DNA from 4 places in the Pseudomonas sp. R1-18 genome. Region 1 is predicted to be linked to each of the others. Evidence: predicted binding sites of a transcription regulator. Region 1 holds the regulator's gene; each other region holds the start of a gene.
What was found. The regulator sigma-54, encoded in region 1, starts transcription at its own class of promoters, with help from an activator protein. The targets are predictions, from matches to a motif close to ANTGGCATNNANNTTGCTNT.
Positions count from the first base shown of each region.

Region 2: the regulator sigma-54 is predicted to act here: its motif matches at 4,849-4,868, upstream of J3P77_RS09135 (CmpA/NrtA family ABC transporter substrate-binding protein).
Region 3: the regulator sigma-54 is predicted to act here: its motif matches at 6,017-6,036, upstream of glnA (glutamate--ammonia ligase).
Region 4: the regulator sigma-54 is predicted to act here: its motif matches at 5,038-5,057, upstream of glnK (P-II family nitrogen regulator).

Region 1 covers NZ_CP071658.1:857,202-865,191, reverse strand. Annotated here, with positions in the region: gene J3P77_RS04020 (KdsC family phosphatase) at 1-123, shown strand, start outside; gene lptC (LPS export ABC transporter periplasmic protein LptC) at 140-712, shown strand; gene lptA (lipopolysaccharide transport periplasmic protein LptA) at 699-1,247, shown strand; gene lptB (LPS export ABC transporter ATP-binding protein) at 1,248-1,973, shown strand; gene J3P77_RS04000 (RNA polymerase factor sigma-54) at 2,156-3,652, shown strand; gene hpf (ribosome hibernation-promoting factor, HPF/YfiA family) at 3,727-4,035, shown strand; gene ptsN (PTS IIA-like nitrogen regulatory protein PtsN) at 4,047-4,511, shown strand; gene rapZ (RNase adapter RapZ) at 4,514-5,371, shown strand; gene J3P77_RS03980 (HPr family phosphocarrier protein) at 5,387-5,659, shown strand; gene J3P77_RS03975 (superoxide dismutase) at 5,735-6,346, opposite strand; gene J3P77_RS03970 (hypothetical protein) at 6,348-6,803, opposite strand; gene pmbA (metalloprotease PmbA) at 6,991-7,990, opposite strand, start outside.
Region 2 covers NZ_CP071658.1:1,996,626-2,004,615, forward strand. Annotated here, with positions in the region: gene J3P77_RS09120 (protein kinase domain-containing protein) at 1-1,373, opposite strand, end outside; gene J3P77_RS09125 (nitrate/nitrite transporter) at 1,381-2,592, opposite strand; gene J3P77_RS09130 (ANTAR domain-containing response regulator) at 2,924-3,499, opposite strand; gene J3P77_RS09135 (CmpA/NrtA family ABC transporter substrate-binding protein) at 3,512-4,720, opposite strand; gene J3P77_RS09140 (quinone-dependent dihydroorotate dehydrogenase) at 4,982-6,007, shown strand; gene rmf (ribosome modulation factor) at 6,133-6,348, opposite strand; gene rlmKL (bifunctional 23S rRNA (guanine(2069)-N(7))-methyltransferase RlmK/23S rRNA (guanine(2445)-N(2))-methyltransferase RlmL) at 6,895-7,990, shown strand, end outside.
Region 3 covers NZ_CP071658.1:296,988-304,977, forward strand. Annotated here, with positions in the region: gene ntrC (nitrogen regulation protein NR(I)) at 1-1,285, opposite strand, end outside; gene glnL (nitrogen regulation protein NR(II)) at 1,282-2,367, opposite strand; gene J3P77_RS01345 (DUF4124 domain-containing protein) at 2,676-3,308, opposite strand; gene J3P77_RS01350 (DUF4124 domain-containing protein) at 3,292-3,816, opposite strand; gene J3P77_RS01355 (cupin domain-containing protein) at 3,849-4,277, opposite strand; gene glnA (glutamate--ammonia ligase) at 4,513-5,919, opposite strand; gene thiI (tRNA uracil 4-sulfurtransferase ThiI) at 6,251-7,705, shown strand; gene typA (translational GTPase TypA) at 7,848-7,990, shown strand, end outside.
Region 4 covers NZ_CP071658.1:4,731,281-4,739,270, reverse strand. Annotated here, with positions in the region: gene J3P77_RS21525 (LysR substrate-binding domain-containing protein) at 1-607, shown strand, start outside; partial or broken gene J3P77_RS21520 (Cache 3/Cache 2 fusion domain-containing protein) at 759-1,880, shown strand; gene J3P77_RS21515 (methyl-accepting chemotaxis protein) at 1,923-2,783, shown strand; gene J3P77_RS21510 (YifB family Mg chelatase-like AAA ATPase) at 2,939-4,432, opposite strand; gene J3P77_RS21505 (accessory factor UbiK family protein) at 4,559-4,843, opposite strand; gene glnK (P-II family nitrogen regulator) at 5,263-5,601, shown strand; gene J3P77_RS21495 (ammonium transporter) at 5,636-6,973, shown strand; gene J3P77_RS21490 (secondary thiamine-phosphate synthase enzyme YjbQ) at 7,217-7,642, shown strand; gene sutA (transcriptional regulator SutA) at 7,741-7,990, shown strand, end outside.

The DNA of each region.
Region 1 (7,990 bases):
GTCCGCCAGCATGCGCACGGCGTGACGCAGGCGCGCGGCGGCGAAGGCGCTGCGCGTGAGTTCTGCGAGCTGATCCTGAGCGCTCAGGGCAACCTCGAAGCGGCCCATGCCGCCTATCTATAGAAGCCAGAAGCCGATCATGTTGAGCAAAAAAATTCGCAAGTTCCTGGTATTCGGCGTGATCGGCCTGTTGGTCGCTGCGGCCGGCTATTGGAACGTCAGCCCGGAACGCTTCATGGACCAGCCCGCCGCCGGCGTCGACGAGGCTGCCATCGACTTTTACGCGATCAACGCGCGTAGTGTTCAGTACCTGCCTGACGGAAAGATGCAGTACGAGATGACTGCCGACAAGGTCGAACACGTGAAAGCGACCGACGTGACCTTGCTGACCACACCCGATCTGCAGATGTACCGTGGGACCGCGTTCCCGTGGCACATCCAGAGCGAGCGCGGCGAGGTTTCGCCTGGTGGCGAAGAAGTCGAGCTGATTGACGCCGTGCGTATCGCGCGCACCGATGAAAAGAAACGTACGACTATCATCACCAGTAGTCGCATGACCGTATTCCCGCAGAAGCAATATGCGCAGACCCAGCAAGTCGTTAGAATCGACGCCGGCGGCGGTGCGACTACGGCCAAGGGAATGAAAGCGTATTTGAACGACGGCAGGATGGACCTGCTGTCCAACGTAAGAGGACAGTATGAGGCTCGTTAAAACCCTTCCTTTTTTGCTCGGTCTGGGCGCGGCACTGGGAAGCGCGAGCGCCTGGTCCCTGCCAACCGATCGGGATCAGCCGATCCACATCCAGTCCGACGACGCTCAGCTCGATGACAAGAAAGGCGTTGCGACCTACAAGGGCAACGTGATCATCACCCAGGGCTCGATGAAGATCACTGGCAACACCGTGACCATCACCCGTAATGCCCAGGGCGAAGTCGACGTGTTCACGTCGGTCGGCAACCTTGCGTACTACGAGCAGAAGCCTTCGGTGGACAAACCGATCGTGCAGGCTTACGCCGTGACGATTCAGTACTACGCGGCGCAGGATCGCATCGTGCTGATCGACAAGGCCAAGGTCGTCAACGATGGCAACACGTCCGAAGGCGAGAAGATCGTCTACGACACCGTCAGGCAGATCGTGAGCGCCGGCCGCGCCAACGGCGGCAGCAAGGTCACCACGCCTCGCCCGCGGATCGACATGGTCATCCAGCCGAAGAAGAAATCCGAACAACCGCAGAAGGCCCAGTAAATGGCGACGCTCAAAGCCCAGCATCTGGCTAAAAGCTACAAGAGCCGCCAGGTCGTGCGCGATGTCAGCCTGTCCATCGAAAGCGGTCAGATCGTCGGCCTGCTGGGACCCAACGGTGCCGGCAAGACGACCTGCTTCTACATGATCGTCGGTCTGGTCCAGGCGGATCAGGGCCGCGTTCTGATTGATGATCTGGACGTCAGCCACCAGCCAATGCACGGTCGCGCACGCGCCGGTATCGGTTACCTGCCGCAGGAAGCCTCGATCTTTCGCAAGCTTTCCGTGGCCGACAACATCATGGCCATCCTTGAAACCCGCAAGGAACTCGACACGGCTGCTCGTCGCAAGGAACTGGAGAGCCTGCTGCAGGAATTCCATATCAGCCATATTCGCGACAACCTGGGCATGAGCCTGTCGGGTGGTGAACGTCGTCGGGTGGAAATCGCGCGGGCGCTGGCGACGGCCCCGAAATTCATCCTGCTCGATGAACCATTCGCAGGCGTTGACCCGATCTCTGTTGGCGACATCAAGCAGATCATCCATCACCTGAAGGCCAAAGGCATCGGTGTGCTCATTACCGACCACAATGTCCGCGAGACACTTGATATCTGCGAAACAGCCTACATCGTGAACGATGGACAGCTGATCGCCGAGGGCGACGCGCAAACCATTCTGGCCAACCAGCTGGTGAAAGAGGTTTACCTCGGCCACGAGTTCCGCCTGTAAAGATCCCGAGAGTCGCCCGCTCAGGCGATTCATGCCTAAGGCCCGGCTTGACAATGCTTTATTTGTCACGACGCTCTAGGCAAAGCCTCCGGTTTCAGGCATATAATTTGCTTAAGTTGGCGCTTCGGCGCCCTGTAGTGGATGGCGCATGTGCGCCGGCGAATAAGGTTTAAGCCCCTGCCATGAAACCATCGCTAGTCTTGAGAATGGGCCAGCAGCTGACGATGACGCCGCAGCTGCAACAGGCCATCCGCTTGCTCCAGCTATCGACCCTGGACCTCCAGCAGGAGATTCAGGAGGCGCTGGAGTCGAACCCTATGCTGGAACGCCAGGAAGAAGGCGACGACTTCGACAATTCCGACCCGCTGGCAGACAACATCGATCAAAAGCCCACCGTCGAGGTTCAGGAACCGACCTATCAGGAAACCGCCGCATCCACGGTGGACAATCTGGAGGATGGCGAGTGGGGCGAACGCATCCCCAATGAGCTTCCGGTGGATACCGCCTGGGAAGACGTCTACCAGACCAGTGCCAGCAGTCTGCCGAGCAACGACGATGACGAGTGGGATTTCACCACCCGCACTTCGGCCGGTGAAAGCCTGCAGAGCCACCTGCTCTGGCAACTGAACGTCGCCCCGATGTCCGACAAGGACCGGCTGATTGCCGTCACCCTGATCGACTGCATCAACAATCAGGGGTATCTCGACGAAACCCTCGAAGAGATCCTCGATTCCTTCGATCCGGAGCTGGATGTCGAACTGGATGAGATCGAAGCCGTTCTGCACCGTATCCAGCAGTTCGAACCAGCCGGCATCGGTGCCCGCAACCTGAGCGAGTGTCTGGCGCTGCAGCTGCGCCAGCTGCCCGGCAAAACGCCATGGCTCGCCGAAGCGCAGCGTCTGGTCACCGAATATATCGACCTGCTGGGCAGCCGTGACTACGCGCAGCTCATGCGCCGCATGAAACTCAAGGAAGACGAACTGCGCCAGGTGATCGAACTGGTACAGAGCCTCAACCCGCGCCCTGGATCGCAGATCGAGTCGACCGAGCCGGAATACGTCATCCCTGACGTGATCGTGCGCAAGGACAACGAACGCTGGCTGGTTGAGCTCAATCAGGAGTCGGTTCCGCGCCTGCGAGTCAATCCGCAATACGCAGGTTTTGTCCGTCGCGCCGATACCAGCGCCGACAACACGTTCATGCGCAATCAGCTGCAAGAGGCCCGCTGGTTCATTAAGAGCCTGCAGAGTCGCAACGAAACGCTGATGAAGGTTGCCACTCAGATCGTCGAGCATCAGCGCGGCTTCCTTGAATACGGCGATGAAGCGATGAAGCCGCTCGTTCTGCATGACATCGCCGAGGCGGTTGGCATGCACGAGTCGACGATCTCGCGCGTTACCACGCAGAAGTTCATGCATACGCCACGCGGTATCTATGAGCTGAAATACTTCTTCTCCAGCCACGTAAGCACCTCCGAGGGCGGCGAATGCTCGTCCACGGCGATTCGCGCAATCATCAAAAAACTGGTTGCCGCCGAAAATCAGAAAAAGCCGTTGAGTGATAGCAAGATCGCTGGTTTACTGGAGGCACAAGGCATTCAAGTAGCCCGCCGCACAGTCGCCAAGTACCGTGAATCTCTCGGGATCGCACCGTCGAGCGAGCGTAAGCGACTGATGTGATGCAGGCCGCGCCACAGCGTTCCAGCGGTGGGTCTTCAGCCCACCTCTTTATGCACTGGCAAAGGAGAAGCTGTATGCAAGTCAACATCAGTGGACACCAACTGGAAGTGACCAAGCCCCTGCGTGAATACGTGGAGCTCAAGCTCAAGAAGCTGGAGGGGCATTTCGACAAGATTACCAATGTGCAGGTCATCATGACGGTCGAGAAGCTGAAGCAGAAGGTTGAGGCCACGTTGCATATTCCCGGAGGGGAAGTAGTAGCGAATGCTGAACACGACGACATGTATGCAGCCATCGACCTGCTCACTGACAAGCTAGACAGACAATTGCTCAAGCATAAGGAAAAGCAGCAGAACATCCTTAAAGGTGCGACAGCTCGCTAACTCTCATTCAAATGATCCGACTTGAAAATATCCTGACCCCCGGCCGTTCTCTCGTGAACGTGCCGGGTGGCAGTAAAAAACGCGTACTCGAAACCATTGCCAATCTGATCGGCCGTGAAGTGCCACAAATGGATTCGCAAACCGTTTTCGAGAGCCTCGTTGCCCGCGAAAAGCTGGGCTCGACAGGCTTTGGCAATGGCATCGCCATTCCTCACTGCCGCCTGCCCAACTGCACCGCACCCGTGAGCGCAGTCATTCACCTCGATGCACCTGTGGAATTCGATGCCATCGACGGCGCTCCGGTCGACCTGCTGTTTGTCCTGCTGGTCCCGCAAGCCGCCACCGATGAACACCTGGAGCTGCTGCGTCAGATCGCAAGCATGCTGGACCGTGCCGAAGTGCGCGACCGCCTACGCAGTGCCGAAAGCGGTGAAACGCTTTATCAAGTGGTGCTGGACGTACAGAACGGCCACTGAACATGCGCATGATCATCGTGAGTGGCCGCTCAGGCTCCGGCAAGAGCACGGCGCTCGATGTGCTGGAAGACAGCGGGTTCTACTGCGTTGACAACCTTCCGGCCGGCCTGCTTCCGGAGCTCGCCGAACGTGCGCTGATCAATACCGAGCTGGCTGAGCCGTTGCTGGCGGTCTCCATCGATGCCCGGAACCTGCCCAGCCACCTGACCCGCTTCCCATTGATGCTCGCCGAAGTGCGCGCCCGCAATATCCAGTGCGACGTGCTCTATCTGGATGCGGACGAAGCGACACTGCTCAAGCGGTTTTCCGAAACCCGGCGGCGTCATCCGCTCAGCACATCGGATCGTTCGCTCGCCGAAGCGATTCGTGACGAAAGCACCCTTCTCGGCCCGATCACTGATCTGGCGGACCTGAAGATAAACACCACGCATCTGAATCTCTATCAGTTGCGCGACACCCTCAAACTGCGGCTGCTCAACAAGCCGGAGCCCGGGACCGCATTTCTCATCGAGTCATTCGGCTTCAAGCGTGGCATGCCCGTGGACGCCGACCTGGTGTTCGATGTTCGCTGCCTGCCAAATCCCTACTGGAAACCGGAGCTGCGCGACCATTCAGGTCTGGAGCAACCGGTTATCGAGTACCTAGCGGCGCAACCGGACGTCGAGGAAATGTTCCAGGACATCTCCACCTACCTCAACAAATGGCTACCCCGCTTCGCGGCCAGCAATCGCTCGTATGTCACTGTCGCTATCGGCTGCACTGGCGGGCACCACCGCTCCGTCTACCTGACCGAACGGTTGGGCAAGGTGCTGCAACAGACACTCAAGAACGTTCAAGTCCGCCACCGCGACCTAAGCTGAAGGATTTTCACTGCGATGCCCGCTCGTCAAATCACCATCATCAACAAACTGGGGCTGCATGCCCGCGCAGCCGCCAAGTTCGTGGGCGTAGCCGGCAAATATCCTTGCCAGATCCGGGTAGGTCGCACACCTGAAAGCATGGTCGACGGCAAAAGCATCATGGCCGTGATGATGCTGGCTGCCGGCAAAGGCACAGAAATTCATCTGTCGACTGAAGGTGAAGGCGAGCAGGACGCGCTGGATGGTCTGGTCGAACTGATCAACAACAAATTCGACGAAGGCGAGTAAGCGCCGCCCGGACAGGCTCCGCAGGCACGCTCCGCAAGCATGGTTGCCTTGCAGGAGCGCGCGGGTGACGCGGAATCAGGCCAGCGCTGCGTCGTAACGCCGCGAAACCTCGTCCCAATTGACGACGTTGTAGAACGCGTTGATGTATTCGGGACGGCGATTCTGGTAGCGCAGGTAATAAGCATGCTCCCAGACGTCCAGACCGAGAATCGGCGTGTTGCCATTCATCAGCGGGCTGTCCTGGTTACCGCTGCTCTCTACTATCAGTTTCTTCTCCGGAGTCACGCTCAGCCAGGCCCAGCCGCTGCCGAAGCGAGTCAGTGCCGCTTTGGTGAAGGCCTCCTTGAAACTGTCGAACCCGCCCAGCTGCTCGTCAATGGCCTTGGCCACCGCGCCGCTTGGGAGGCCGCCGCCGTTGGGGGCCATGACCGTCCAGAACAGCGTGTGGTTGGCGTGCCCGCCGCCCTGGTTGATGACCGCAGGGCGCAGTTTTTCCGGTAGCTGCTGGACGCTGGCGACCAGCTTTTCAATCGGCCATTCGGCGAACTCGGTGCCTTCAACGGCGGTGTTGAGATTGTTGATATAGGTCTGATGGTGCTTGGTGTAATGGATTTCCATGGTTTGCGCATCGATGTGCGGCTCCAGCGCATCGTAGGCGTAAGGCATTGCAGGCAGCGTGTAAGGCATATCAATGTACTCCGTAGGAAAGACTAGCGGTTGAATCGCCGAGCACCGCCGAGCTTGAGTGCTCGCCGTTGCTGTTCAGCAACCGATGGGTACGCGGGTATTCGCCGTGCTCGCTGATAAAGCCAAGCAGCTCGACGTAGGTCTTGTTGCTGTGACGCAGCGCAGCCTCACGCAAGGCTGGCGGCAAGCGGTTGTTCTGCACGGTCTGTAATAACAGTTGGTGGACGGCGCACAGGTATTCGGCGCTCTCTTCCGGCTGGCCGAGACTCAGATGCAGGTCCGCCAGGTTGTGGTGGGAAATGACACAGGCGGCCACCGCCTCATCAGCGTCTGGCCAGCGCTCGAATAGTACTTGCGCCAGCGCCAGCGCTTGAAGATACAGCTCGCGGGCTTCAACCCATTCGCCGAGGCTGAAACAGCGATTGGCTTGCTCGATAGTGCGTTTCCAATGCTGCATGACATCCCTCCAGAAGCGTCGGAACTCGTCACGACGCCTGTCAGACAATGATATTCATTATTAAATGAGATCAAGAATCAAAACAAGAGGGGCGCGGCAGATGGCGGCTATCGGCAGGATGACTGACATGTGGGGCCGGAACGCGAGACGTTCCGCCCCCATTGAACGAGGCAGGCGGAAAGGAATGTCAGCTACCGGCTACGGTCATCCGCTCGATCAGTACGGAGCCGGTGCGGATGTTGCCACGCAGTTCCAGATCGCTGCCAACGGCCATGATCTGTTTGAACATGTCACGCATGTTGCCAGCGATGGTCACTTCCTGGACCGGGAACTGGATCTCACCGTTCTCTACCCAGAACCCGGCCGCTCCGCGCGAGTAATCGCCGGTCACCATGTTCAGACCGCTGCCCATCAGCTCGGTCACCAGCAACCCGCGGCCCATCCGGCGGATAAGCGCTTGCTGGTCTTCGGTGCCGTGAGTGACGAACAGGTTGTGCACTCCGCCAGCGTTCGCCGTGCTGGGAAGACCCAGCTTGCGGCCCGAATAAGTGCTGAGCACGTAAGACACCAGCTCGCCATTTTCGACAAACGGTTTGGCATAGGTGGCCAGGCCGTCACCGTCGAACGCGGAGCTGCCCATGGCGCGCATCAGATGCGGGCGCTCATCGATCGTCAGCCACTCGGGAAACAGGCGCTGGCCCAGCGCGCCTTCGAGGAACGATGATTTGCGGTAAAGATTGCCGCCGGAAATCGCGCCAAGGAAGCTGCCGAACAAGCCGCCGGCCAGCTCCGCGGAAAACAGTACAGGCACCTCGCAGGTCGGAACCGGGCGCGCGCCCAGACGGCTGGCCGCACGCTGTGCAGCCTTGCGGCCAATGCTTTGCGCATCGGCCAGCAGTTCGCCCTGGCGGCTTACGTCATACCAATAGTCGCGCTGCATCTGGCCGTCGCCTTCGGCGATCATCACGCAGCTCAGGCTGTGCCGCGTAGACGCGTAACCGCCAATAAAGCCATTGCTGTTGCCATACACCCGGCAGCCCTGATGGGTATTGAGCGTGGTGCCATCGGCGTTCTTGATCCGGCTATCGGCATCGAACGCCGCGGCTTCGCAGATCAACGCCTTTTCGATGGCCTGTTCGGGGCTGATGTCCCAGGCATGGAACAGGTCGAAATCCTTGTTTTCCTTC
Region 2 (7,990 bases), 1.1 Mb from region 1:
GCCTCGATTTCCCCGTACGGGTAGTGCCCGGTCAGCAAGTAATACAGAGTGACGCCGACCGAGTACAGGTCTTGCGGTGGCGCAGGTTCTACACCGCCAAATGCTTCGGGCGCGATGTAGCTCGGTGTGCCTGGCAGGTCGTTGACATTGCGCGCCGAGAGCCCCGGACAGAACGCCAGGCCGAAATCCAGGACGCGCAGCTCGCCGTCTTCGGCCAGCAGCAGGTTTTCCGGTTTGATATCGCGGTGAATGATATTGCGTCGGTGCAGCAGGCCGACAGCTTTCAGTAATCGGTTCGCGACAGCCTGCCATTCGGCAAGCGGCAGCGGGCCGGAGGCGGAGAATACAGCGGCGAGCGTACGGCCCGGGTGCTCGCGCATCACGTAATACAGGTGCTGGCGATTCGGCAGCGGATGGATCTCGGGGAAGAAGCGCCCGGCGACGCGGCGCAGGAACCATTCCTCCAGCAACAGGCTCTGGCCCGCCGCAGGTTCATCGTGGCGGCTGTTTGGCAAGGTCTTCATCAGCCATGGCATGCCTTGCGCGTCCCGGACCCGATAGACAACCGACTGACGCGACTGGGCCAGCGGCTGATCCACCTGCCATCCCTCAAACGCCTGGCCGGACTTGAGCGTTGGCGGCAATGGCCACTGCTGCAGCTGCAGCAGCGCATCGCCCAGGTCATCGGCGCCAAGGCTCGCGACCTGGATCAGCAGAGCGCTGGCGTTATCCTGACTGCCGGCCAGATGGGCGGCATCGACCAGCGTGCGGACTGCCGCGTCAAGATCCGCCTGTTCATTGAGTATCGAACGGATGCTGGTGTCGCCCAGCGTCGCCCAGACACCATCACTGACCAGCAGCAAGCGTTCGCCTTCACCCAGCTCGCCGTCGAGGTAGTCCATCACCACGTACTGATCCAGGCCCAGCGCGCGCTTGAGCACATGCTGCATGTCCGGCTGCTCCCAGACATGGTCCTCGCTGATGCGCGTCAGTTGTCCGGCCCGCCAGCGATACGCCCGGCAGTCGCCGACGTGGGCCAGGGTAAAGCGTCGACCGCGCAGCACCAGCGCACTCAGGGTGGTCAGCAGCCCGTTGGCGACCAGCCAGCGATTCTGCGCCAGCAGCAGACGGTCCAATGACTGCGCGACACCCCAGGTCTCGGGTGTTGAGTAGTAATCCAGCGCCAGTGCCTGCAACGTTGACTGCGCGGCCAGCGCGCCATCGGCGCACTGGCTGACGCCGTCGGCTAGGGCGAACAGGTAGCCCTTGCTGGCGGCAAGGGCCGGCGCGGGCGTGACCGAGCGCAGCGCGTCCTGATTTTCCGGGCGCGGGCCGCTGGCGCTGAACTCGGCGAACTGCAGTTGCAGGCCCATCCGCGGGTCAGACCCGAGCAGCTGTCACGGCGGCCGAACCCCAGGTTGTTCTCCAGCGACGCTTGACGTTCATCAAGCCGAACCAGGCCAATACCGCGAGGCCCGCGAACAGCCACAGGCCGAGCTGATAGTCGCCGCTGTGTTGTTTGATGGCGCCGAGCCCCGCTGCCAGCAGGAAGCCGCCAATGCCGCCCGCCATGCCGATCAGACCGGTCATGACGCCGATTTCCTTGCGAAAACGCTGCGGGACCAGTTGGAACACCGCGCCGTTGCCTGCACCCAGACCGAGCATCGCGGCAACGAACAATGCCAGCGCCGCCCAGGAACTGGGCAGGTTGAAGCCGACCGCGGCGATGCCGATGGCGGCGATGGTGTACATGACGGTGAGGGTGCGGATGCCACCGAACCGGTCGGCGAGCGCGCCGCCCAGCGGGCGCATCAGGCTGCCGCCGAACACGCAGGCCGCTGTGTAATAGCCTGCGGTGATCGGGCTCAGGCCGTACTGGTCATTGAAATAGCCGGGCAGGGCGCTGGCCAGACCGATGAATCCGCCGAAAGTCACACTGTAGAAAAACATGAACCACCAGCTGTCGCGGTCGCCCAGCGCCTTGAGGTAATCACTCATGGATTTTGGCTTGGCGCGTTCCGGCGCGTTGCGTGCCATCAGGCTGAACGCGACCAGCGTCAGGACCAGCGGGATCAGCGCCAGGCCGAATACATTGCCCCAGCCGAAACTGGCCGCGAGCACCGGTGCCAGCAATGCCGCCAGTACCGTGCCGGAGTTGCCGGCGCCGGCAATGCCCATCGCCTTGCCTTGATGCTGCGGTGGATACCACTGTGAAGCGAGCGGCAGCGCGACGGCAAAGGACGCACCGGCCATCCCCAGGAACAGGCCGAGGATCAGGGCCTGTTCGTAAGTATGAATGCCCAGCTGCCAGGCGCCGAGCAGGGCGGCGATCACGATGACCTGGCCGATGATGCCCGCTGTCTTCGGTGAAAGCTGGTCGGCAAGCAGCCCCATCAGAAAGCGCAACACCGCACCGGCAAGGATAGGGGTAGCGACCATCAGGCCGCGTTGCTGGGTGGTCAGTTGCAGGTCGGTGGCGATCTGTACCGCCATCGGGCCGAGCAGATACCAGACCATGAAGCTCAGGTCGAAGTACAGGAACGCTGCGAACAAGGTCGGTTTGTGGCCGGCTTTCCAGAAGCTTGTATCCATTGCACACCTCATCATCGGCTAGTGGGTCGGGCCTTGACCGCGACTCGAAGGAATCCAGACGTTGTGGCGAAGCGCAGCGCGCACCGCCGGCCCCGTTCATCAGGGCCAAAACGCAAAAACGTCGCCTCTGTTCTGCCGGGGCAGATCAGATGGGCGACGTCTTTGTCGTAAGGGGTGGCAACCGCCTTTGGCTACCGGTGATGTTTGTTTAGCAAGAGGTGGGCCAGATTCGGAAGGGCGTCATGCTTTTCCGTAGCAGCGGTGATGGGAGGCGTCTGGAACTGGCGCTGCGCGCCAGGGCTCCCCAATCCGCCCGGCAGGCAATGTGGTTCTATCCAAGCAATTCGCTCATCGCAATGATCTGCTCGGCCACCTGAATCAGCTTCTGCTGACGGCTCATCGCCTGGCGACGCATCAAGGTATAGGCCTCTTCTTCGTTGCAATCCTTCATCTTCATCAGCAAGCCCTTGGCCAGTTCGATGCGTTTGCGCTCGGCCAGTTGCTGGTCGCGGGCCTGAAGCTGCGCGCGCAGCGCCTGGTCGCTTTCGAAACGGGCCATGGCAACGTCGAGAATCGGCTGCAAGCGCTGGGCGTGGATGCCTTCAACGATGTAGGCGCTGACCCCTGACTTGATCGCCTGACGCATGACGCCGGGATCGTGTTCATCGGTAAACATGACGATCGGCCGCGGCTGGTCGCGGCTGACCAGCACCACTTGTTCCAGTACATCGCGGCCCGGCGACTCGGTATCGATCAGAATCACATCCGGGCGCAAGGCCTGAACACGGGCGGGCAGGTCAATCATCAGACCCGATTCATCGATTACCTCGAAACCCGCTTCGCTCAAAGCGGCCTTCAGGCGCCCGACTTTCTTTGCCGTGTCATTGATCAGCAAAATACGCAGCATCTTCTGGCCTCCTCAATGACTGGCGACGGGTGAGCGTTCGGCCATCGCATGCAGCTTGAAGCTGCGCGCGTAGGCCCTCGGGTCGCTGCCATCCCAGATCTTGCCGTCGATCAGCTGACTGCTGCGCAGCGGTGTGGCTGGAATATCGATGCCGAGCGCCTCCGCCGCCTGGCGATAGAGCGCCAGTTGCTGTACGCGGCTGGCTACCGCCAGATAATCGGGGTCGTCGCGCAGCAGGCCCCAGCGGCGGAACTGGGTCATGAACCACATGCCGTCCGACAGCCATGGGAAATTCACTTCGCCTGCGCCATGGAAGCGCACTGCGTGGTTGTCCTGCCATTGGTTCCCCAAACCGTCGCTGTAGCGACCGAACAGCCGTGGCTCGATACAGTCCAGCGGCGCGTCCAGGTATTCTGCGCCGCTCAGCAGCTGGGCGGTACTGCGGCGGTTTTCCGGGCTTTGCTCGATGAACCGGCTTGCCTCGATGACCGCCATGATCAGCGCGCGGGCGGTGTTGGGATTCTGTTCGACGAACTCCCGGGTACAGCCCAGCACCTTGCCGGGATGGTCGGGCCAGATCGCTTGGCTCGTGGCCATGGTGAAGCCCAGCTCGCGTGATACGGCGCTGGCGCCCCAGGGTTCGCCGACGCAGAAGCCATCGATGCGGCCGGCTTGCAGGTGTTCGACCATTTGCGGTGGCGGCACGACCACGCTGTCGACATCCTCCAACGGATGGATGCCCTGGCTGGCGAGCCAATAGTAGAGCCACATGGCATGGTTGCCGGTGGGGAAGGTCTGCGCAAAGGTCAGTTTTGATCCGCTTTGGTGCGCGCGCCTGTCAAGTGCCTCAGGAGTGACCACGCCGGCGTCCTGAAGCGGACGGGACAGGTTGATGCACTGGCCGTTCTGATTCAGCCCCATGAGAATCGCCATGTCGGTCGCCGGACCGCCGCCGATGCCCAACTCGACTGCGTAGGTCATGCCGTACAGACTGTGCGCGGCCTGCAACTGGCCGCTGACCAGTTTGTCGCGCAGGCCGGACCACGAGGTCTGGCGCTTGAGGTTGAGGGTCAGACCATACGGCTGGGCAAATCCCTGTGTGGCGGCGACAACAAGTGAGGCACAATCGGTGAGCGCCATGAAGCCCAGGTCGACACTGGACATCTCCGGCGCATCGCTGCCGGCCACCCACGCGAGCGGATTGCGTTTCGGTGTGTTCATAGGGCTTGCTTCATCAAGATCACGTCCATAAAAAAGGCGTCGCTCGGCCCACTGCATCAAGCAAGGGCCCAGGCAACGCCATTGTCCATGCACTGCTCCGCCGTTGGAGACAGTGTCGATATCTGGTTGAAGCAAGGCATATGCCAGCGCGCGGGCAGGCACGCGCCGCTACGGCTAAGTTTGCCGTGCATCTCGCCTGCGCGGCCTTCACACGGCTATAATCGCGCCCTGAATTCAGCTTCTCACGAGCCTAGCCCGCCCATGTATAACCTGGCCCGCCAGTTATTGTTCAAACTCTCCCCGGAAACCTCCCACGATCTGTCGCTCGACCTGATCGGTGCCGGCGGGCGGCTGGGCCTCAATGGGCTGATGTGCAAGGCGCCCGTCAGCCTGCCGGTGACGGTCATGGGACTGCAGTTTCCCAACCCTGTCGGTCTGGCGGCCGGGCTGGACAAGAACGGCGCGGCCATCGACGGCTTCGCGCAACTGGGTTTCGGCTTTGTCGAGATCGGTACTGTGACGCCACGCCCGCAACCGGGCAATCCCAAGCCGCGAATCTTCCGCCTGCCAAATGCCGAGGCGATCATCAATCGCATGGGCTTCAACAATCTGGGCGTCGATCACCTGCTCGGCCGTGTGCAGGCGGCGCGTTTCAATGGCGTGCTGGGTATCAACATCGGCAAGAATTTCGATACGCCCGTTGAGCGCGCGGTCGACGACTACCTGATCTGCCTGGACAAGGTCTATGCCCATGCCAGCTACATCACGGTCAACGTCAGCTCGCCGAACACGCCGGGCCTGCGCAGCCTGCAATTCGGCGATTCGCTCAAACAGCTGCTCGAAGCGTTGAGCAAGCGACAACAGGAGCTGACCCTGGCGCACGGCAAGCGCGTTCCGCTGGCGATCAAGATCGCTCCGGACATGACCGACGAGGAAACCGTGCTGGTCGCCGCCGCGCTGATCGAATCGGGGATGGATGCGGTCATCGCCACCAACACCACCCTGAGCCGCGAGGGCGTTGCAGGATTGCCGCACGCCGACGAAGCAGGCGGTCTGTCGGGTGCGCCTGTGCGTGAGAAGAGCACCCACACTGTGCGGATGCTGGCCGGCGAACTGGCCGGGCGTATGCCGATCATCGCGGCGGGCGGCATTACCGAAGGGCGGCACGCGGCCGAGAAGATCGCGGCTGGCGCGAGCCTGGTTCAGGTGTATTCCGGGTTCATTTACAAAGGGCCGGCGCTGATTCGCGAGTCAGTCGATGCGATTGCCGCAATGTCACGAGGCTGAGTGGATTGCAGGGAGAAGGGGGCTCATCAAGAGCCCCCGGGTCTAAGCCCGCCGCCCGGGTGGGGCGTGCATGGTGCGAAGGTGAAGATCAGTCGATGGGTCTTGATGGACTGGTCGGAATTACCTCATCCGACCGCGTGAAGTTCGTTGAGTCTGTGGATTCCCGCAGTACCGGTCATACCGTCCCAATTGTCGCCACGTCCTTCTCGCCAGCCGTTGATCCATGCCTGGCGTACCGAGGGCAGAGTAAAAGGGCAAAGTTCACGGGATTTACCATGAACGCCGTACTGATATCCGCGTAAAAATGCTCTTTCCAACGGATCACGCTTAAGTCTTCTCATAGGGTATTGCCCTCGTCTGTTGACTGTTACATCCCTTGGACCTCATGGTGAGGTCGGGCAGAAAGTTCTGCCGTTGGTGCCCGCTGCCGGCGTCGCGGGCCTTGGTGTCGTTACCATTGCAGTGACGACCTGAGGTGATTTCTAACCAAAGCACCAGGTGCTGTGAATGACCGTTTTGTCATAAGCACGTCACATTCCGGCGTCTGGGGCGATAAGCAGGACGGCAAAATAAGAATTATTTACCGTGCAACCCTGCTGACCCGTGGGCTGCAGGCGAACGGGGCGTGACCTGCGGCGATAGCCGATTGCTCCGTATCCGAATGGTTAAGGCGACGAAAGGTCACGAGAAATTGCAAAATTGCCTACCTTCACGGGTAGCTTATGCAGTTTGTAAATAATGATTGCTGCCGTAATGCCATGAGTTGGCATACGGCGGACCGGCACACATTCGCGTGCCACGCAGGCGTTCTCCCTGAAAGGCGCCTGTTTTGAATCTGGTAGGGCAATGCGTTGCCCGCCGCTGACGGCTCAGGCCCTGGAATACACATGTCGGATCGCTACGAACTTTTCCTCACTTGCCCCAAAGGCCTCGAAGGGCTGCTAGCCGAAGAGGCCGCGAGCCTTGGCCTTGAGGAAGGCCGCGAACATACCTCTGCCATCCGCGGCATGGCCGACATGGAGACTGCTTACCGGCTGTGCCTGTGGTCGCGCCTGGCGAACCGCGTGCTGCTGGTGCTCAAACGCTTCCCGATGAAGGACGCCGAAGACCTCTACCACGGCGTGCTGGACATCGAGTGGCAGGACCATCTCGAAGCGGACGGTACTATCGCTGTCGAATTCAGCGGTCACGGCTCCGGCATCGACAACACCCACTTCGGTGCCCTGAAGGTCAAGGACGCCATCGTCGACAAGCTGCGCACGCCCGACGGCGAGCGTCCTTCGGTCGACAAGATCAACCCGGATTTGCGCGTGCATCTGCGGCTGGACCGTGGCGAGGCGATTCTGTCGCTGGACCTGTCGGGCCACAGCCTGCACCAGCGCGGTTATCGCCTGCAGCAGGGGGCCGCGCCGCTCAAGGAAAACCTGGCGGCGGCGATCCTCATCCGTGCCGGCTGGCCGCGCATCGCCGCGGAAGGCGGCGCGCTGGCGGACCCGATGTGCGGGGTTGGCACCTTCCTGGTCGAAGCGGGCATGATCGCGGCCGACATCGCACCCAATCTCAAGCGCGAGCGCTGGGGTTTCTCGGCGTGGCTGGGCCACGTACCGGCGCTGTGGCGCAAGCTGCACGACGAAGCACTGGCGCGTGCGCAGGCCGGTCTGGCACGTCCGCCTTTGTGGATTCGGGGCTATGAAGCCGATCCGCGGCTGATTCAGCCGGGCCGCAACAACATCGAACGCGCCGGCCTGAGCGAATGGATCAAGGTCTATCAGGGCGAAGTGGCGACATTCGAGCCGCGCCCGGATCAGAACCAGAAAGGTCTGGTGATCTGCAACCCGCCCTACGGCGAGCGCCTCGGTGATGAAGCCAGCCTGTTGTATCTCTACCAGAACCTGGGCGAGCGCCTGCGTCAGGCCTGTCTGAACTGGGAAGCGGCGGTATTCACCGGCGCGCCGGATCTGGGCAAGCGCATGGGTATTCGCA
Region 3 (7,990 bases), 560 kb from region 1:
TGCGCTCGAAGGTCGGCACCGCACTGTCCAGCAGACTGGACTGGCCGCGCGCCAGAGCCTGGTCGGCCCACTGACGCAGTGCCTGCTCCCAGTTGGTGACCGGCACGGAATCCTGCGGCAGGCTCAGCAGCTCGGGCGGCAGATCGCTGATATGCACTTCCCGACCCGACGCCATGACCGTGATCCAGCGGCAGGTATTCTCCAGCTGACGCACGTTACCCGGCCAGGGCAGATGCTTGAGGTATTCCTCGGTCTCGGCCTTGAGCAGTTTCGGTTCGACCGCCAACTCCTGCGCCGCACGGCTCAGGAAGTGCCTGGCAAGGGTCGGAATGTCTTCACGGCGATCCGACATGCGCGGAATGTGGATCCGGATGACGTTCAAACGGTGGAACAGGTCTTCCCGGAACTTGCCGGCCTGTACCAGGGTTTCCAGATTCTGGTGAGTCGCCGCGATGATGCGCACGTCAACCTTGACCGGCGTGTGGCCGCCGACCCGATAGAACTCGCCATCGGCCAGCACTCGCAGCAGACGGGTCTGGGTGTCGGCCGGCATGTCACCGATCTCGTCCAGAAACAGCGTGCCGCCATCAGCCTGTTCAAAGCGGCCACGGCGCAGGTTGGCCGCACCGGTGAACGCGCCTTTTTCGTGACCGAACAGCTCCGACTCCATCAGATCCTTGGGAATCGCTGCCATGTTCAGGGCAATGAAAGGCGACGCGGAGCGCGGACTGTGGCGATGCAGCGCGTGGGCCACAAGCTCTTTGCCGGTGCCCGACTCACCATTGATCAGCACCGTGATGTTGGAGTGGCTCAGGCGGCCGATGGCGCGAAATACTTCCTGCATCGCCGGCGCTTCGCCGATGATTTCAGGCGTGCGGGTCAGCGCCGGCGCTACGTCCAGGCCTTGCTGCTCCTGAGCGTGCTGATTGGCGCGTTTGACCAGCGAAACGGCTTCGTCGACATCGAACGGCTTGGGCAGGTATTCGAACGCACCGCCCTGATACGACGCCACGGCGCTGTCCAGATCCGAATGGGCGGTCATGATGATCACCGGCAGTCGCGGGTGCTGCTCGCGAATCCGCGCCAGCAGATCCAGACCGCTGGCCCCGGGCATGCGGATATCGGAAATGATCACATCCGGCTGCTGCCGGGCGAGGCGGCTCATGACTCCGTCGGCGCTGTCGAAGCTCTGCGTGGTCATGCCTTCCTGTTGCAGGGCTTTTTCCAGAACCCAACGGATGGAACGATCGTCATCTACGATCCAGACAGTTTCACTACGGCTCATGTCGAAGCTGCTCCTTGTTCCAGTGGCAGGAAGATCGAGAACGTGGTGTGGCCGGGATGGCTGTCACACTCGATCAGACCCTGGTGCTGGCTAATGATGTTCTGGGTGATGGCGAGTCCCAGCCCTGTTCCGTCCGGGCGTCCGCTGACCATTGGGTAGAAGATGGTTTCCTGAAGCTCGGCGGGAATACCGGGGCCGTTGTCGATGATTTCAATCTTGCTGACCAGACGATGGCGCACGTGGCCGATCGTGAACTGGCGCATTGCGCGGGTACGCAGGGTGATGCGGCCCAGGCGCAGCTCGTTCTGGCCACTGATGGCCTGCATGGCGTTGCGTACGATGTTGAGCACTGCCTGGATCATCTGCTCGCGGTCGATGAGCACGTCCGGAATGCTTGGGTCGTAGTCGCGAACGAGCGTTATGCAGCCCTGGCTTTCCGCCTCCACCAGGCTCGACACACGTTCCAGCACTTCGTGAACGTTGGTCATGGCCAGCGACGGCAGTTTGTTGGAACCGAGCATCCGGTCCACCAGGTTTCGCAGGCGGTCGGCTTCCTCGATGATGACGTTGGTGTAGTCCTTGAGGCTTTCTTCAGGCAGCTCACGAGACAGCAACTGGGCCGCGCCACGAATGCCGCCTAATGGATTCTTGATCTCGTGAGCCAGCCCGCGCACCAGCATTTTGGTGGTTTCCTGCTTGGAAAGCTGGGCTTCTTCTTTAGTGATGCGCAACAGCCGGTCACGCGGGTGGACTTCAAGCAGCAACAAGGTCTCGCCCTTGTTGAGGATCGGCGTCACGGCGTAGTCGACCGTCAGGGTCTGACCGGTCAGAGCGGTGAGCATCGCTTCGCGCTTGGTAAACGGATGCGCCTGTTCGACCGCCTGACGCAACGAACTCAAAGCTTCGGCGGACTCGGTGAACAGCTCGCTGATGAATTGGCCATGGCTGCGCTGGCCGCTGATGGCCAGAAGCATTTCCGCTGCCGGGTTCATGTACTCAAGCCGCAGGTCGGCGTTGAGCAGAATAGTGGCAGTGGTCAGGTTATCCAGTAACAGTCGGTGCAGCGCGTCGCTGATAGTCATGAATCGTGTCGACCTCTCTTGGCACATTGCAGTCGCGCAGTGCGGGCGCTGGCTGGTATCGCTGGCATGAGTAGGGCCGCTGATACGGCACGCAATGGTCATGCTGTGTCAGCAAGTTGCAAAAACCAAACCAAGGCTCCGAAAAGAAGCGTTTTATTCAGGGGAATGGATCTTTTTGTTCTCCGCTGCCCACTTTAAGCGCCGACGGCGGCTCGTTTGTGAACCATTCTGGGCTGTCGCTGTGCAGGGTTAAACGCATCATGCACCAATAAGGTGCTGATGATGAAGGCGGTGGCAAGCGGGCTGGATCAGAAGAAAGGCAGGATGCTGCTTTTCTCTTCGGGCTTGTCCTTGAGCGGGCACTCTGGCCGCACGCCGTACTCATCGGTCTTGCAGGGTCTTGTCGCCCGCTTTTGCGCGAGTGTGACGCGTTGCAGGTGAAAAGGCTGGTTGGGCGTCTTCTCCAGCACCCGGTCCAACTCGTCGAATATCTCAACCGAGACCTGATGGGTGCCTCGGTCGATGTTGTGCAACGGGAATACGGGGCTGCGCCCTGGCTCGCCGACGACCTGACCATCGAGCATCAGCCGATAACGATGGCCGGGCTGCAGCGGCGGTTCGCTGGTGACCGTGACGATCAGGTCGCCGCTCGGGCTGCTGATCGTGGCATCAGGTTCCGGTATCAGCACCCGCAGCAAATCATAGTGAAACATCGGGTAAACGACCGGCGCTTGGGGAGCAGCCTTGAGCGTTCGTGTGGGCGGAGCGCCGGTCATGCTGTTGCTGGGCGCGATCTCGACCCGCTTGGCATTCTTGCGCGGCTGATCGGTAAAGACCCGATTGCCGTTGGCATCGATGTAGGTATAGACATCCGCGACCGCCGACACACTCGACAATGAAAGCAGGCACACCAGCAGGCGGACTTCAAGGCCGATTGACATGGACTCTCTGCACCGTAAGCGTAAGCGTTGGGCTTTGTTGCAGGATGCCCTGCGCATCCTGCACGGCGACGGCGAAGCTGTGCTCGCCGCGGTCGATGTTTATCACCTGAAAGCGCGGGATGTTGGTCGGTTGCCCGTAGGGATTGCCATCGACCAACAGTTGCATCAGGTGCCCGGACCTGAGCCGCGGTTCAATCCTGACGCCGATGGTAAAGGTGCCGTTGTTGGCGCGTAGCGCTTCGTCCGTCGGCAGGTCGGTCAGTTCAAGCGTGCTGTAAGCGGCTTGCGGCTGCTCCGGTTCGGCAGTTGGAGCCGACTGAACAGATCCGGCGCGTGGCGCTGCAGGCTCTATGCTGTTCAAAGGCGGGAGCTCGACGGTCTCCGCCTTGATCCCGTCCGGCGGCTGATTGCTATAAGCCGTATTCCCGTTGGCATCGGTGTACTTATAAATCTGTGCTGCCACGGGCAGGCTGATCAACAGCAGCAGGCAGGCAAAGGATCGACGCATGGGGGCTCCGAATGCAGGGGCTGGATGCCGGTTCATTGCGACAGGGGCGTTCCGGGAGTGCCAGCATAGAACACAATCAGCTCGACCGGTTCACTGCCGGTCACGCCTCGATGCACGGTATCGACCATTTCCGCGAGTGTATCGCCGGCTTTGAGCAGGATGGTATGCGGAGTGTCCTTTGCCTGCACAGTGATCTGCCCTGAAACCACATAAGCCGCGTTGGGTATTGCATGCCGATGCCATTTGAGCGCGGTTTCGGCCGGGATGCTGATTTTCAGAATTGTCAGCTCCGGCTGGCCGTCCGGATAGCGAGTGTAGGGCGTGCCATCCCAGGAGGCGGTGCTTTTCAGCAGTACTTGCGAAGTGACTGGTGGCATTGCCGCAGACGGCGGTGCGTCTTCGGCGATCGCACTACCACTCAGCATCAGGATGACGGCGAAAAAAGAGGTTGCTCTGCTCATGATGAAAACTCACGGGTATGGCACAAGTCGCAACAATGCCTGTGAGTCGAGGGCGGATGGCGGTAAACATATACCGCACAGCTAACAGAGGTGAGCGTCGTTCAGCGAATCCCGGTCGCACGTGGATCAGCAGGCGCATGACCCTCGGCGCGCCGTTGGGCATGGTGTTTCTCCAGAAACGAAAAGACCTCCCGAAGGAGGTCTCCTCTACGCCGCCAGAGCAGGCGCGGCTGGATCAGCAGCTGTAGTACAGCTCGTATTCCAGTGGGTGTACGAAGGTGCGCACTTTGATTTCTTCTTCGCTTTTCAGCTCGATGTAGGCATCGATGAAGTCGTCGCTGAAAACGCCGCCTTTGGTCAGGAACGCACGACCTTTGTCCAGCTCTTCCAGCGCTTCTTTCAGGCTGCCGCAAACTTGTGGGATCTCTTTAGCCTCTTCAGGCGGCAGATCGTACAGGTTCTTGTCAGCTGCATCGCCAGGGTGAATCTTGTTCTGGATGCCGTCCAGGCCAGCCATCAGCAGAGCGGCGAACGCCAGGTACGGGTTGGCCGATGGATCCGGGAAGCGTGCTTCGATACGACGGCCACGTGGGCTGGAGACGTAAGGAATACGGATCGAAGCGGAACGGTTGCGAGCCGAGTAGGCCAGCATTACCGGAGCTTCAAAGCCTGGTACCAGACGCTTGTAGGAGTTGGTCGACGGGTTGGTGAAGCCGTTCAGCGCCTTGCCGTGCTTGATGATGCCGCCGATGAAGTACAGGGCGGTGTCGGACAGACCGGCATAGCCTTCGCCGGCGAATGTGTTCTTGCCATCTTTGGAGATGGACATGTGAACGTGCATACCCGAACCGTTATCGCCGTACAGAGGCTTTGGCATGAAGGTCGCGGTGCGGCCGTAGGCATCGGCAACGTTGTGTACGCAGTACTTGAGGGTCTGAACTTCGTCAGCCTTCTTGACCAGCGTGTTGAATTTCACGCCGATTTCGTTCTGGCCGGCAGTCGCCACTTCGTGGTGGTGAACTTCGACGACCTGGCCCATTTCTTCCAGGGCGTTGCACATTGCGGTGCGGATTTCGTGGTCGTGGTCGAATGGCGGAACCGGGAAGTAGCCGCCTTTGACGCCTGGACGGTGGCCCTTGTTGCCGCCTTCCACGTCCTGATCGGACATCCACGAGCCTTGCTCGGAGAAGATCTTGAACATGGAGCCGGAAATGTCGGACTTGAACTTCACTTCGTCGAAGATGAAGAACTCAGGCTCGGGACCGGCGAAGACGGTGTCACCGATACCGGTGGACTTGAGGTATTCCTCGGCGCGATGGGCGATGGCGCGTGGATCGCGATCGTAGCCCTGCATGGTCGAAGGCTCGATGATGTCGCAAACCAGGATCAGCGTCGGCTCTTCGGTGAACGGATCGAGAACAGCGGTTTCGTCGTCCGGCAGCAGGATCATGTCGGAGGCTTCGATGCCTTTCCAGCCGGAGATGGAAGAACCGTCGAACATTTTGCCGACTTCGAAGAAGTCGTCTTCCAGCGCGTCGCGAGCCGGCATGGTCACGTGGTGCTGAGTACCTTTGGTATCCGTGAAGCGCAGATCAATCCACTTAACGTCATGATCTTTGATGAGTTGAACCGACTTCGACATGGTGTCCTCCGGGTGGATAAGAGCCTGTTGTAGTTTTGGCCCTTTGAATTTGGTGATGCCGGCCCGAATACTCGACCAAGGCAACCTGCCTCACAAGGGAGCAATTTGCATGCCAGTGCCCCGTGTTGGGATTCGTGCCTCAAGCGCAGGCATTTCGGGCTTAAAACAGCGATCCACGGCAATTCTCCGCACCTTTATAGCGCTTGCCGTCACTGATACGACCCTTTTTGGTGCGCTGATGATTGGCAGTACGATAACTGGTTAAACCTTGAGCAATTTCCGCTATAATCCGCGCCCCCCTTTTTTGGCCGGCATCCTACGCACCGTTTCTATGAAACTAATCGTCAAAGTTTTCCCAGAAATCACCATCAAAAGCCCGCCGGTCCGCAAGAAATTCATTCGGCAGCTGGGCAAGAACATTCGTACCGTGCTCCGGGAACTGGACGCGGACATTGTTGTGGGTGGTGTGTGGGACAACCTTGAGGTGGAAACCCGGTCGACCGATCCCAGAGTCCTGCAGGGCATCACCGAGCGCCTGAGCTGCATGCCGGGCATCGCGAATTTCCTGCAGGTTGCCGAATATCCTCTGGGCGATATGGATGACATCGTTGCCAAGTGCAAAGAGCACTACGGCGACCTGCTGCCCGGCAAGATGTTTTCCGTGCGCTGCAAGCGGGCCGGCCGCCACGATTTCAGTTCGATGGACGTCGAGAAGTACGTCGGCAGCAAGCTGCGGATGCAGTGCGGCGCCGCCGGAATCGAGCTGAGGAAGCCGGACATCGTGGTGCGCATGGAAATTCGCGACCAACGGTTGTTCGTCATCCACGACCAGCACAAAGGGCTGGGCGGATACCCGCTCGGTGCGCTGGAACAGACGCTCGTGCTGATGTCCGGCGGCTTTGACTCCACTGTCGCGGCTTATCAGATCATGCGCCGCGGGCTCATGGCGCATTTCTGCTTCTTTAATCTGGGTGGGCGCGCCCACGAGCTGGGCGTGATGGAAGTCGCGCATTACATCTGGAAGAAGTACGGCAGCTCTCAGCGGGTGCTGTTCGTCAGTGTGCCGTTCGAGGAAGTTCTCGGAGAAATCCTGCAAAAAGTCGATAACAGTCATATGGGTGTAGTTTTGAAGCGTATGATGTTACGCGCTGCATCCGCGGTCGCCGACCGACTGGAGATCGACGTGCTGGTAACCGGCGAGGCGATTTCCCAGGTGTCCAGCCAGACGCTGCCGAACCTGTCGCTGATCGACTCGGCAACCGACAAGCTGGTCCTGCGGCCGCTGATCGCGAGCCACAAACAGGACATCGTCGACCAGGCGACTGAAATCGGCACCGCCGACTTCGCTCGGCACATGCCTGAGTATTGCGGGGTGATTTCGGTCAACCCCAAGACCAACGCCAAGCGCAACCGCGTTGAGTATGAAGAGCAACAATTCGACATGGCGATTCTCGAGCAAGCGCTCGAACGCGCCAGGCTGGTCCCGATCGACAAGGTGATCGAGGATCTGAGCCGCAGTGTCGAAATCGAAGAAGTCAGTCAGGCGCTCGCCGGCCAGGTCATCATCGACATCCGCCATCCGGATGCTCAGGAAGACGAGCCGTTGCAAGCGCCGGGCATCGAGATACAGACCGTGCCGTTCTATGCATTGAACAGCCGATTCAAGGAACTGGATAACACGCGCCAGTACCTGTTGTATTGCGACAAAGGCGTCATGAGCCGCCTGCATGCTCATCATTTGCTCAGTGAGGGGCATGCCAATGTGCGCGTATATCGACCGAGCTAAGTGCCCGGGGCTGTTTGCCTGTGGCTTGCGTCACCGGCCCCCCGACACCAGTCGCCAAGCCGTACCGGCTTTTGCCGACTCCTAACTGTAATGGCTGTCTGTTTTCAGTCAGCAGACCGAATCCTCTGATCGAGATACACAAGTGATCGAAAATCTACGCAACATCGCCATCATTGCTCACGTTGACCATGGCAAAACCACCCTGGTCGACAAACTCCTGCGTCAGTCCGGCACTCTTGAGCGCAACGAGCTCAACGACGAGCGCGTCATGGACTCCAACGACCA
Region 4 (7,990 bases), 1.0 Mb from region 1:
CTGGCTTCTGGCGCGGCTTAGCCGGTTTCGCCATATCCAGGCAGGCAATGAAGTGCAGCTCACCAGCGCATGGATGGACATCGACGCTGTGGACTTTGCGCAGGAACCCTTTGACTGCGCCATTCTATTGAGTCGCGGGCATTTTCCGCCGGACTGGGAAGCGACGCTGCTGTTCCCCGAATGGCTGATTCCGGTCGGTGCTCCGACCTTGCTGCAAGATCCGCCATGGACGGTCGAGCGCTTGGCGATGGCGGAGCTGCTGCACCCCACACCAGACCGTCGAGACTGGCGCAGATGGCTGGAACGAATGGGTCTGGCCGGTCAGGTTTCGCTCAAAGGCGGCCAGGTATTCGACACGCTGGAGCTGGGCATGATTGCAGCGGCGCGCGGATACGGGGTTTCGATGGGTGATCTGTTGATGGTCGCCGAAGACGTGGCTCAGGCCCGCCTCAGTCTGCCATGGCGCACAGCAGTCTTCAGTGGCGAAAACTATTATCTGGTCTGGCCGAAAACCCGGCCTGGAGCTGATCGATTGCGGCGCCTTAGTGATTTTCTGCAAGGGGAAGTCAAGGCAATGGAGCTGCCACAAGTTGAATTATTACTCTAAAAAAATAGTGGCTTTTTGACTGCACTTTGTCGCAATCGTTTGCTAATGTCCGCGTCCTGAGCTCAAGTATCCGGACTTTGTGCCGAATCAAGAGTCGAAGCGCCGTTCTTTTCCAAAACGGTTTTGAACCCTAACTAGAATAATTTGCGGGATGGTCGCCGGGAGCTCGGTGAGTATAACCATCTTGCTCGGAGTCGTTATGTCCAAGCCCCGTGCCCGGATTGCTACGCAACTCGGTATTGCTTTGGCTGTGATATTGGCAGTGGTCATCAGTGGCAGCACGCTGTTTGCCTTGAGATCCCTGGATTCATCGAACCTGATCATCCGCGAAGAACACATGAGCAGCGAAGCGCGTTTGCTCGCTGATCAACTCAGTACCTTCCACAGCACCTTGCGTGACAGCACTCAGCGCTTGAGTGGCTTGTTTGAAAAGCGTTTCGCAGCCGGGCTGACTATCCAGAACGACAAGACCTATACGGTTGGCGGCACTCAGACGCCAGGGCTGTTTCTGGGCGACCAGCCGCTCAACAACGACTTCACCGAAGTAGACGAATTCCGCCGGCTGACCGCAGGCGCGGCCACGATCTTCGTACGCCGTGGCAATGACTTCGTGCGCATCAGTACGTCGGTGACCAAACAGGACGGCTCGCGCGCCATCGGTACCGTTCTCGATCACCAGAGTCCGGCCTATAGCCGGCTCATGGCGGGGCAGGAATATGTGGGCAAGACCATCCTGTTCGAGCGCAACGCGATGACCCAGTACTCTCCTGTGCGAGATGGCTCCGGTAACATCATCGCCGCGCTATACGTAGGCTTCGACTACACCGACGCGCAGAACACCCAGTTTGAAAACCTGAAGAAATTCCGCATCGGCAAGACCGGCTCGCTCGCGCTGCTGGATGACAAGGGCACGTGGCTGGTTCCGCCTGCTGGCATCAAGTCGCCAGAGGACGCCGCCAAAGCCGTTGCTCCCCTGGTCAGCACTCCCGGCAAAGGGCAGTTCTGGACCGAAGGGGGCAAGCAATTCTACAGCGTGGGGCAGACCTTCAATGGCGGCCCGTGGACAGTGCTGTCGAGCATGCCGCAAGAGGAGATCGGCGCGGTGACCTGGAAGGTCGGCACCCAGTTGGCAATCGGCAGCCTGCTGGCAATGCTGATCGCGGTGGCCAGTGCTGTCTGGTTGCTGCGCAGCAAATTGCGTCCGTTGTCCGAGCTGGTCCGTCAGGCAGACGCGCTCGGCGCGGGCAACCTGAGTGTTCGCTCGAACGTCGCCAGCCATGACGAAATCGGTCAACTGGCCGGTAGCTTCAACAAGATGGGCGAAGCGCTGTCATCGATGGTTTCGCACATTCGTACCGCCGCTCAGGAAGTCAGCACCCGCGCCCATGCGCTGTCAGGCATGTCGGGCGGTGCTTACGAAGGCATCGAGCAGCAGTCCGGCGAGATCACCAGCATGGCCGGCGCGGTAGAGGAATTCAGCTCTACCTCGATGAACATCGCTGACAATATGAGCAACACCGAGCGTCTGGCGCAGGAAAACGCGCAGCAGACCCGCATCGGTCGTACCTCCATGGAAGAAGCATCTTCTTCGCTGCAGCAGATCGCTACCTCCTTGAACAGCACCGCGACTGTTATCGACACCCTGGGCCAACGCTCACAGGAAATCGGCAGCATCGTCGGCGTGATCACCTCGATTGCCGACCAGACCAACCTGCTCGCGCTCAACGCCGCCATCGAAGCGGCACGCGCCGGCGAACAGGGACGCGGTTTCGCGGTAGTGGCGGATGAAGTCCGCAGCCTGGCATCGCGCACCCGTCAGGCTACCGACGAAATTTCCGGCATGATCGCCAGCATCCAGCAGGAAACCGGCAACGCCATCAGCACCATGCAGCAAGGCAACGTGCTAATGCAGGAAGGCTTGTCGCGTAACGCGAAAGTGGCTGCGGCGCTGGCCCAGATCGACGAACAAAGCCGCTCCGCCGGCCTGCAATTTGCCGCGATCACCACTGCTACTCAGGAACAAAGCAGCACCGCGACCATGCTGAGCAGCAACCTGCAAAGCATCGCCATGGCAAACAGCGAACAGCGTGAAGTGGTTTCCAACCTGGCCATCACCGCTGAAGAACTGAACTCCCTGGCCGCCGAACTGCGTAATGAAGTGGACCGGTTTCGCTGAGTAACTGTCCGCGATGATGTCTGACGTCTTCGTGGACAAGCGGAACGCCGTCCGGCGCGCTCCCACAGTAGGAGCGCGCTTGCCCGCGATGAGCATCATCGCCGGTAGGAGCGGACTTGTCCGCGAAGCCTTTCTGTCAGTATCGGCCTTCACCATTACTGACTCGAAGGCCGATACTGCAGTGCCTCCGCCAGATGTTCGCGCCTGATCTCGTCCACCTGCTCCAGATCCGCCAGGGTGCGGGCGACCTTGAGCAGTCTGTGCGCGGCCCTCAACGACAGCGTCAACCGTTCGCACGCCGTTTCCAGCCAGCGCTCATCCGTGCCGGACAGCGCGCAATGCTGGCGCAGCCCGGGCAGATCGAGGAAGGCGTTGGCGCAGCCCTGGCGGCGTTGCTGACGCTCGCGAGCCAAGGCAACCAGAGCGGCGGCGCTGGCAGTGTCCTCGCCAGGTTGCGGCGTGTGATGCAGCGCGGTCGCTTCGCGGGCGACGGTAAGGTGCAGATCGATGCGGTCCAGCAACGGACCTGACAGCTTGTTGCGATAGCGCTCAATCTGCTCGGTGGAACAGCGGCAGCGTCCGGTCGGCTCGCCGAGGTAGCCACAAGGGCAGGGATTCATGGCCGCCACGAGCTGAAAGCGGGCCGGGAAGCGTACCCGGTCGCGCGCCCGCGAGATGACGATGTGGCCTGACTCCAGCGGTTCGCGCAAGACTTCCAGGACCCGACGGTCGAACTCGGGCAGCTCGTCCAGAAACAACACGCCGTAATGGGCCAGGGTGATCTCACCGGGTTGCGGACGGCTGCCACCGCCTACCAGCGCAGGGCCGGACGCCGAGTGATGCGGCTGACGAAACGGCCTCTGTGGCCAGCAAATGAGCGGCGTCTGGCTGGCCACCGACTGGATTGCGGCAACCTCCAGTGCTTCATGTTCGTCCAGCGGCGGCAGCAGACCGGGCAGGCGGCTGGCGAGCAGGGTCTTGCCAGTGCCCGGCGGTCCGCTGAACAGCAGGTTGTGCGCGCCAGCGGCCGCGACCACCAAGGCCCGCTTGGCGGCGGTCTGGCCCTGAACTTCATTGAGATCGGGGTAGGGATGAGCCCGGGTCAGCAGTCCGCTGGCCTGATAAGGGCTAATGGGCATTTGGCCATTGAAATGCGCAACCAGCTCCAGCAGGTGGTTCACTGCGATAACGCGCAAACCCGATGCCAGACAAGCTTCCTCCGCATTCGCTGCCGGCACGATCAGCGTGCGCTCCGCGGCGCGGGCCGCCAACGCGGCAGGCAGTACGCCTTGCACCGGACGAATCGCCCCGGATAACGCCAGCTCGCCCAGACACTCGATATCCTGCAGCGCTACCAGCGGCACCTGCCCGCTGGCACCTAGCAGCCCCAGCGCGATGGCCAGATCGAAGCGGCCGCCATCTTTGGGCAGATCGGCAGGCGCGAGATTGAGCGTGATGCGCCGCGCCGGGAAGTCCAGCCCCGAGTTGAGGATGGCGCTGCGCACGCGGTCCTTGCTCTCTTTGACCGCACCTTCCGGCAGGCCCACCAGGGTCAGGGCCGGCAGACCATTGGCCAGATGCGCTTCAACAGTTACAGCGGGGGCTTCCACGCCCACTTGGGCTCGGCTGTGAACAATGGCCAGAGACATGATTCATTCCTTGAATACTCGACGGACGTCATCGTGCGACATTCAGGAGCGTGGCGAGCAAAGGAATGGATACAGGGTGTAAACCCGCTTCGGCTCTACGGCGCGGCCGCAGGCCGATGACACGGCTCAGAGCGGATCGCGAGGAACGTCTACCGGAGTGGGAGCGGACATCTTCTCTTCCATTTCGGCAACCTTCGCTTCCAGAGCCTCAAGGCGAGCGCGAGTGCGGGCGAGGACGGCCATCTGGCTGTCGAACTCTTCACGGCTGACCATATCGAGCTTGCTGAAGGCGCTCTGCATCAGAGCCTTGAACTGGGTTTCGAATTCGCCGCGGGGCAACGGGGTGTCGCCGTTGAAGAGGCGGGTGGCATGGCCGCTCAGGGCGTCCAGGAAAGCTTTTGGCGCGAGCATGATGATCTTCCGGAGTCAGAGTGGCCGCAGTGTAGCACGCAGCGTCCGGCACTGATTTCGCAGCGGATCGGTGCACGGTTATTGAGCATCGTCGCGGGCACGTGCGCACTATAGTTGTGCGTAAGCGGGGCGCTGGATCGTTGCCGCACACCGGTTTCATGGCTGCAAGGCTTGTATTCAGCGAATCGCAGAGAGATGGCAAGCTTTCTGCTTAGTGGCTGATGACCCATGCACTGATGCAGTCGCTGTGACGAAGGCAGTGCGGCAGGCGGAGCGGGGAATGTTTCGTCAGAAGCGGTTTTCTGGAGTTGGTCCGGAGTTTATCCGGCGACCGACGCGTTACAAAGCCAGGCACTGCGCTTAGACTTGAGTCGGGTTTGTTTTCCTGGGGCAAGTCCACCAATTCGGGAGAAAGTTTCATGAAGCTAGTCACTGCAATCATCAAGCCGTTCAAGCTGGACGACGTGCGCGAGTCGTTGTCCGAAATCGGCGTGCAGGGCATCACCGTTACCGAAGTCAAAGGCTTCGGTCGTCAGAAGGGTCACACTGAGCTGTATCGCGGTGCTGAATACGTAGTCGACTTCCTTCCCAAGGTAAAGATTGATGTCGCGATCGACGACAAGGATCTGGACCGCGTGATCGAGGCCATCACCAAGGCCGCTAACACCGGCAAGATCGGCGACGGCAAGATTTTCGTAGTGAATCTGGAACAGGCTATCCGCATCCGTACCGGCGAAACCGATACCGACGCTATTTAAGCCGCCAAACCCCAAAGCCCCAGGAGAAAACAATATGACTCTGCGTCAATTCGCAGGGCTAGGAGCCCTGTTGTCCCTTGCATTACCTGGTCTGGCCCTGGCGGCTGATCCGGTTGCCGAACCTGTACTCAATTCCGGCGATACCGCATGGATGCTGACCGCCACCGCGCTGGTCCTGTTCATGACCATTCCGGGACTCGCGCTGTTCTACGGCGGCATGGTTCGCTCGAAAAACGTCCTTTCCGTGATGATGCAGTGCTTCGCCATTACCGGCTTGATCAGCATTCTGTGGGTCGTCTACGGCTACAGCATCGCCTTCGACACCACCGGTATGGAAGCTGGCGTCGTCAACTTCAACTCTTTCTTCGGCGGCATGGGCAAGGCGTTCCTGGCGGGCATTACACCGGCGAGCCTCACCGGCCCGGCAGCGCTGTTCCCTGAAGCGGTTTTCGTCACCTTCCAGATGACGTTCGCCATCATCACTCCGGCGCTGATCGTCGGCGCATTTGCAGAGCGCATGAAGTTCTCCGCGATGCTGGTGTTCATGGGTATCTGGTTCACTCTGGTCTACGCGCCTATCGCTCACATGGTATGGGGCGGCGTCGGCGGCCTGATGTGGGACTGGGGCGTTCTGGACTTCGCAGGCGGCACTGTGGTTCACATCAACGCTGGTGTGGCTGGTCTGGTGGCCTGTCTGGTTCTGGGCAAGCGTAAAGGTTTCCCTACTACTCCGATGGCTCCGCACAACCTGGGTTACACCCTGGTCGGCGCGGCGATGCTGTGGATCGGCTGGTTCGGCTTCAACGCCGGCTCCGCCGCGGCTGCCAACGGCACCGCAGGCATGGCGATGCTGGTCACTCAGATCGCTACCGCTGCCGCTGCGTTGGGCTGGATGTTCGCCGAATGGCTGACCCATGGTAAGCCAAGCGCACTGGGCATCGCCTCGGGTGTAGTCGCAGGCCTGGTTGCCGTGACTCCCGCCGCCGGCACCGTCGGCCCGATGGGTGCTCTGGTGATCGGTCTGGCTTCCGGCGTGATTTGCTTCTTCTGCGCGACCAGCCTCAAGCGCAAGCTGGGCTACGACGACTCGCTCGACGCATTCGGCGTCCACGGCGTCGGCGGCATCGTCGGCGCGATCCTGACCGGTGTGTTTGCAGCCCCGGCGCTGGGCGGCTTCGGCACCGTGACCGACATCGGTTCGCAGGTCTGGATCCAGTTCAAAGGCGTGGCATTCACAGTGGTCTACACCGCGATTGTGACCTTCATCATCCTCAAGGTGCTGGACGCGGTGATGGGCCTGCGCATCACCGAAGAAGAAGAGTCTGTAGGTCTGGACCTTGCGCAACACAACGAGCGTGGCTACAACTTGTAAGCGGCAACCGTTGCGGAAACAAAAATGCCCGGTCTCCGGGCATTTTTTTGTCTGTCATTTGTGAATCAACTGTAGGTTTGCGCTGTCATTGATCTTGCCGCTGGCCAGGATTTCGGCAGTTTGATGACGTGCCTTCGACTTGGCCGGCAGTATGAATGTCAACTCGTCCAAAAGCCGCATTACTGGGCGCTTTGCTTTTTTCTCAGGCGAGTTAGAATGCGCGCCGAGCGTACGGAGAACGGTATGTGGCACCAATCCAGGATTACCCTCAGGCCCCGGCCTCGTGGGTTTCATCTGGTGACTGACGAGATAACCGCAGGCCTGCCCGAGCTGCGTCACTGTCGTGTCGGACTGCTGCACTTGTGGCTGCAACATACTTCGGCCTCGTTGACCGTCAACGAGAATGCCGATCCGGCCGTGCGTCGCGACTTCGAGCGGTTCTTCAACCGGCTGGTGCCGCAAAGCACCGACGGATACGAGCATAACGATGAAGGGCCTGACGACCTGCCGGCGCACTTCAAAGCCAGTTTGCTGGGCTGCCAGGTGGTTTTGCCAGTTACGGCCGGCCGACTGGCGCTGGGCACCTGGCAAGGTGTTTATCTAGGTGAGCACCGGGATTCAGGCGGTGCTCGCAATGTCCTTGCCACCCTTCAGGGTGAATGGGCATGATCGCCAGACATGGCGGTTATTGAATTTTTTCCGACAGTCTTGGGTTTCAAAGCTGCCGGGCTATAACTAATCTGCTTTCGCAAGTCATGAGGTAGAACATGAGCGACGACGACAACGATGATCTGGTAGACGACCTGGAAGGCGAAGACGAAGGTGAGGAGCTTGCTGCTGCACCTGAAGACGACGTCTCCGACGCTGACGATGGTGCTGAAGTCTCGGCTACACCTGTCAAAGGCAAGGCCAAAGCTGCGGTATCGGTCGATGAACTGCCTAGCGTAGAAGCCAAGAACAAGGAGCGTGATGCTCTTGCCCGTGCCATGGAAGAGTTCCTGGCGCGTGGTGGCAAGG